2 regions of the Halomonas sp. ATBC28 genome follow, and region 2 is predicted to be linked to the other one. Evidence: predicted binding sites of a transcription regulator. Region 2 holds the regulator's gene; the other holds the start of a gene.
The links. Region 2 encodes PhoB, which activates phosphate uptake and scavenging genes when phosphate is short. Its sites were predicted from a motif close to TGTCATANNNNTGTCANA; they were not measured.

Region 1: a site for PhoB is predicted at 1,837-1,854, ahead of E0L35_RS19040 (putative 2-aminoethylphosphonate ABC transporter substrate-binding protein). Genes of this name have one in related genera too.

What each region holds. Positions count from the first base shown of each region.
Region 1 is NZ_VCQL01000018.1:9,346-12,646, reverse strand. It holds gene E0L35_RS19055 (EAL domain-containing protein) at 1-254, shown strand, start outside; gene E0L35_RS19050 (HAD-IB family hydrolase) at 357-1,082, shown strand; gene E0L35_RS19045 (UTRA domain-containing protein) at 1,075-1,785, shown strand; gene E0L35_RS19040 (putative 2-aminoethylphosphonate ABC transporter substrate-binding protein) at 1,905-2,939, shown strand; gene E0L35_RS19035 (putative 2-aminoethylphosphonate ABC transporter ATP-binding protein) at 2,986-3,301, shown strand, end outside.
Region 2 is NZ_VCQL01000014.1:1,404-4,704, forward strand. It holds gene phoR (phosphate regulon sensor histidine kinase PhoR) at 1-1,011, opposite strand, end outside; gene phoB (phosphate regulon transcriptional regulator PhoB) at 1,014-1,703, opposite strand; gene ubiA (4-hydroxybenzoate octaprenyltransferase) at 1,829-2,719, opposite strand; gene E0L35_RS16125 (chorismate lyase) at 2,755-3,301, opposite strand, start outside.

The DNA.
Region 1 (3,301 bases), on a different contig from region 2:
GCTTCGCTGCCGACGCACTGAAAATTGATATTTCCTTTGTGCGTGAAATGCTCGAAAACAAAAATGACCGCACCATTGTTCAGGCCATCATCGCCATGGCAAAAGCGCTAGAGATGAAAACCGTGGCGGAAGGCGTTGAAACGCGCGACCAAGCGAATTTGCTTGCCGCAATGGGTTGCAATGAGGCACAAGGGTACTGGTTTGGCCGCCCGCTGCCTGCCGATGAGTTTGCGACGCAGTGGTTAACTACTTAGTCTTCTAGTTTGCTCATCGTCGTCTTCTATTAGCGTCATCGTCCTGTCATCACCTTTGGCATACCCTACGCGCCGCCAACCCGCGATGAAAGGAGTGCTCCCATGCGCCTGGCCCTGTTTGATCTTGACGACACCCTCCTGGACGGAGACTGCAGCGACCGCTGGAATTTATGGATGATAGAGCAAGGCTGGATCAGCGATGCCGAAGCGTTTATGGCGCGGGCGGAGAAAATGCACCAGGCCTATCACGCGGGGAAGCTAAAGCTTGAAGAGTATTTGGCCATGACCCTAGCACCGCTGCGAGGGCGCAGAGTGAGAGATGTGCAAAAAGAGGTCGAGCGCTTTGTTGCCACGCACCTGCAACCGCGTATTTTTGAACAAGCTTGGGCCTGTCTGGAAGCGCACCGCCAGGCAGGCGATACCCTGGTACTGATTTCCGCCTCGTCACGGCATCTGGTCGAGCCGATAGCGACCACTCTGGGTATTGAACACGTGCTGGCGGTAGAGCTAAGCGTGGAGCACGGCATCAATGAAGACGCGCGCTATACCGGCGGCAGCGAGGGTATTTTTTCTTATCGTGGCGGTAAGGTGCTGCGCTTAAAACAGTGGTTGGCCGAGCAGCAGTTCACCCCTAGCCACACTACTTTCTACTCAGACTCCCGCAACGACCTCCCGCTGTTGCAGTACGTGGATTGCCCTGTAGCGGTCAATCCCGATCCAGTACTCGCTGAAGTGGCTAGCGTTGAAGGTTGGCGGCGCTTAGACTGGCGGGCGCCCTCAAGCGCTTCGTCACCTAATGCTCTGCCAGGAAAATCGGCACATGTCTGATGCCTACTATCTAAAGTTAACCGAACAGCTTCGTACCTTGATCGACCAAAATGCTGCCCTGTGGGAAGGCAAGCTTCCCGCAGAGCGGTCATTGGCCGAGCGTTTTGCCACCACTCGTGTGACCCTGCGCCAAGCGCTTTCACAGTTGGAAATGGAGGGCTTAATCCACCGCAGCAACCGGCGCGGCTGGTTTATTTCTCCTGCCCGTTTAGTTTACGACCCCACCCGTGACGCGGGCTTTAACGACTATGTACGTGCACAGGGGCGGCAGCCGCGCACGGCAGTATTGAAGCTGGAAACCCGTGCCCATCTGCCTGCCGCGCGGGCACTGAATCTGCCGGATGACCAGCCGTTTCAGCATATTCGCCGCCGCCGCTACGTGGATGACCGCGCGGTGCTGGTGGAGTCGCTGTGGGTGGTGCCCGAGCGTGCCCCAGAGTTGCTAGATATCTATAGTGGGCAATCGCTTTGGGGGCTGTTGCGCGAGCGCTGGGGGCACTACCTGGCCAATCGCTCTATTCGCATGGTCTCAGAAGCGCTTTCGCCAATGGATGCCGAAGAGCTATTCGTTGCGCCCGGCACTGCCGGGTTAAATATTAACCGTGCCATTTTAGACGACCAGCAGCGCCCTATTGAGTTTGATGAAGAGCACTGGCTGCACGATTCGCTGTGTATCAGTGTGGAGCTATCCGGTCAGCGCTAGCGGAAACGACCTAGTCGTGGTCATCATCAGTTAAAAAAACGGTCAAACAAGCGTCATCGCAGTGTCATTTAAAGCCTGCAGACTTCTGGTCTATACCAATTAGCCAGGAGCCCACCATCATGATGTCACGCCGTTTATTCCCCTCCACCTTGCTTGCAGGTGCCGCAGCCGTTGCACTTGCTTCAAACGCCCAGGCCACTGAATTAACCGTGTATACCGCCGTTGAGTCAGATGACCTGCAAAAATACGCCGAACGCTTCAGCGCGGCGCACCCGGATATCGAGATTAACTGGGTGCGCGACTCCACCGGCGTGATTACCGCCCGCCTGCTGGCCGAGAAAGACAATCCCCAGGCTGACGTGATCTGGGGCCTGGCCGCTACCAGCCTGCTGGTGTTGGAAGAGGAGGGCATGCTGGAGCGCTACGCTCCCGCTGGCGTTGAGAATCTCGACCCCAAATTTGTCGATGTGGCCTATCGTGATGGTGAAGACCCAGCTTGGGTGGGTATGGACGCCTGGGTCGCTGCTATTTGCTACAACACCATTGAGGGCGAGCGCCAGGGCGTGCCGATGCCGACCTCTTGGGAAGATCTCACCCAGCCAGAGTTTGAAGGCCATGTGATTATGCCTAACCCCAACTCGTCGGGTACCGGCTACCTGGATGTGGCCAGCTGGCTGCAGCTATGGGAAGAGGATCAGGGCTGGGATTATATGGATCGCCTGCATAACAACATTGCCCGTTACACCCATTCTGGCTCTGCTCCCTGCAGCCTGGCGGCCACCGGTGAAACCGTGGTGGGCGTGTCATTTGCTTTCCGCGGTGCGCGCTTGAAGTCCCAGGGTGCGCCTATTGAAGTTATCTTCCCTGAAGAAGGGCTGGGCTGGGATATGGAGGCCGCCGCTATTATGACTGGTACCGACAAGCAGGAAGCCGCGCAAACGCTGATGGACTGGGCAATCTCCCGCGATGCCAACGAACTCTATAACGAAGGCTATGCAGTGGTGGCCTACCCAGGTGTAGCACAGCCGATTGAAAACTACCCCTCCGATATTACTGACCGCATGATCGACGCCGACTTCCAGTGGGCTGCCGTCAATCGCGAACGCGTGCTGGCCGAGTGGCAGCGTCGCTACGATGGTAAAACCGAGCAATAAGCCGCGATCAGTTGCCCCGGCCAGTGTGCCGGGGCATGGAGATGTTATGCACACGACAATGACATCGCTGCTGGCGGCCGACGCGCCGACAGTGATGACCCCCACGACGCCCCATTTACGCATTGAAGCGGTGACCAAGCGTTTTGGTACCTTTACTGCACTGGACAACATTTCCCTGACCATTAACGAGGGGGAGTTTGTCTGCTTTTTAGGTCCCTCCGGCTGCGGCAAAACCACCCTGCTGCGCACTATTGCGGGGCTTGCCCGGCAAACCGCGGGCACGCTTATTCAGCGCGACAAAGATATTTCCATGCTGCCTACCCAGGCGCGTGACTTCGGCATTGTGTTCCAGTCCTATGCGC
Region 2 (3,301 bases):
GCTGCCAGCAGGCGTGTAGCGAACCGCATTAAAGGCAAGGTTAGAGACGGCGCTGCGAATCTCCTGTTCACTGCCTAACAGTCGGGCATCGCTCTCAAGGGCGACGGTAATGGTATGACGTTGATGCGATAGGGCCAGCGCATCATCACAAACGCTTTGCAGTAAAGGCTCGAGTGGCAGTGGATGATGATCTTGGCCGCCCTGGTCAATTTCCAAACGCGAGAGCAGCAATAAATCGTTGACCAGATTCTGCATCCGCTGGGTCTGTTCCTGCATTTGCTGAATACTACGTCCCAAGCGCGGCGGAAGCTGGTCGGAGATATCACTGTAGGTTTCCAAATAGCCGGAGAGAACGGTCAGCGGCGTACGTAACTCATGGGAAACGTTGGCGACAAAGTCGCGCCGCATCTGCTCAAGACGATGCAAGCGGGTGATATCGCGAGCCATCACTAAGCGTTCGTCGTCACCGTAGAGGGTAATTTGATACTGCAGGATTCGCCGTTCATCAATCGGTGAGGTGAGCGTTAACGGCTCACTGTAGTTACGCGAATTAAAATAGCTGATAAAGCCCGGGTCGCGCAGTAGGTTGGTAATGTGTTGACCACGATCATGGGCGGTTTGTAGCCCCAGCATGGCGGTGGCGGCGCTGTTCCACCATTCCAAATCACCGTGGCGATCAAGCATGACCACGCTATCACGCATTGCTTCAGACGACTCTTGAATACGTGCCAAAGTAGCCCGCAGACGGCTTTGGGTGATGCGCTGACTTTTTTGATAGCGGTATAAACGATCGAATAGCTCGCCCCACATCCCGCGAGCGGCAGGCGGTTCATCGTTAGGGTGGAGGGTGAGCCACAAATAGAGTTCGCGTAACTGTCGTAAGTGGTAAAACAGGCATCCCGCAAGCCCTGCTGCGAGCCCCAGCCCAGCCGAGCCCAACAGCCAGCCCAAGCAAGTGCCCAGCGTGGCCAGCCACGCTATTCGCCACAGCTCACGACTCCATAAACGCACATTTACACCCGTGCAGAGAAACGGTAACCGGTACCCCGAACCGTTTGGATCAGGTTTTGATGCACGTCGCCCAGCGCTTTACGCAAGCGGCGGATATGCACATCGACCGTGCGCTCTTCAACGTAAACATTGCCGCCCCACACTTGGTCAAGCAGCTGGCTACGTGTGTAAGCGCGCTCTTGGTGAGTCATAAAAAACTGCAGCAAACGGTACTCGGTGGGGCCCATTTCCAGCGCTTTGCCGTGGGCACTTACCCGGTGGCTCACCGGATCAAGCAGCAGGCCGTTAATCTCAATCGGGTCTTCAACGCCACGTGGCGTCGCACGGCGCAGCACCGCTTTTAGCCGTGCCACCAATTCCCGGGGTGAAAAAGGCTTGGTGATATAGTCATCGGCACCGGCTTCAAGCCCTTGAATTTTATTATCCTCTTCGCCTTTCGCGGTGAGCATAATAATCGGGATTTCAGCGGTGGTTTCTTCACGCTTTAGGCGTCTCGCCAGCTCAATACCGCTAGTGCCGGGCATCATCCAGTCCAGCAGCAGTAAATCGGGTTGGTGGTCGACCACCATGGCATGGGCATCCTGGGCGTTATCCGCTTCGAGCACGCGATAGTCAGCCATTTCCAGCGCTACCGCGATCATCTCGCGAATCGACGCCTCATCATCGACAATCAGAACGGTCTTGGCGGTCATACCAGAGCCTCACGGTATTCAAAGAAACTAGTTCAAAGAAAAACAGTTCAAAGATAAACAGATCAATGACATGTCAGTGACGATAACACCATGACTTGATGACAATTACATGACAATCGCCTCGATCAGCCAGCCGCAGGCCACCAACTTAGCGCGATACCGGCAAAAATCAGCAGTCCCGACCAGTGATTATTGAGAAACGCCTGGAAGCAGGCATCCCGCTCCTGGTCGCGAATTAAGCGCTGCTGATGCAGAAAAGTCGCTGCCATTGCCGCTAGCCCTAACCAGAAGAAACCACCTAAACCAACCCACCAGCCTACCCAAGCCAGCAATCCCAGGGTGGCTAGCTGGAGTAAGCCGATAATCAAACGATCCGCATTTCCAAACAGCACGGCCGTCGATTTAATGCCAATTTTTAAATCGTCGTCGCGATCGACCATGGCGTACTGGGTATCGTAGACCACTGTCCAGCACACATTAGCGCAGAATAGCAGCCATGCTTCCAGCGGCACGTGGCCGAGCACGGCGCCAAAAGCCATCGGAATTGCCCAGGAAAAAGCCGCGCCCAGCACCACCTGAGGAAAGTGGGTATAGCGCTTCATAAACGGATAAATAATCGCCAGCAGCACCCCGCCCAGCGAGAGCAGCACCGTAAACCAGTTGGTCAGTAATACCAGAATAAACGCAGCGGCCACCAGGGCGATAAACAGCAGTTGAGCTTCGGTTTCGCTGATACGGCCCGTCGCTAGCGGACGTTGTTTTGTGCGTTTCACATGCCCATCGAAGTGGCGATCCGCATAGTCATTGACCACGCAGCCCGCAGCGCGCATCACATAAACGCCGGCCACAAAAATCAGCAGCACATTTCGCCCTGGTACACCTTCCGCAGCCACCCATAATGCCCACAGCGTCGGCCACATCAAAAGCCATGTGCCTATCGGCCGATTCAAGCGCATCAGCTGTAAAAAATCTGCCACGCGAGCCCATCCCTTCGGCCGCAACAGTGAACGATCCATGCTTACCTCACGAAGAATAAGATGCAGGCGCTAGCCTAGCGCGAAGGCAGGCCAAGATCATCCGCCATCGCCGCCAAAAAATACTCTTGCACTAATAACGACAGACTGCCGTGCTTACAGCCGTGATAAAAAACAGAGCGCCTTCCCCAAGCACAGCCTTCCTGTATGCCGTTGACGCTAGCAAACTGGGGGGAATGCGTCGTTACTTCCAATGGCCCACGCACTAAACCCGGCTGGCGAAATAGCCAACTACCTAGCGAGCGCTCGCCCAGGCACTCTAGCCGTTGGCCCTTTACCTGAGAGAGCGGGGCGACCGAGCGCGCCACCACCCATGGCGTTCCATCTAAGCACAGCGCCACTTCCCGCAGCCAGGCGTAACGCTTGGCACCAATGCCCAGCGCCTGAGCCTCATCCTGGCGCGGCCAACCAACCCCCTGGCGCAACAGTCGTACTCGAAACGGCTTCTCGCCACCTGCGACCATTAAGTGGGCGGTTAACGAGTCGGTGGAGGCAACCCACTGCCACCAGGAAGCACTCATCGCCGGGCGCGCCGCATCAATCGGGCGCCAGCGGGAAAATAGA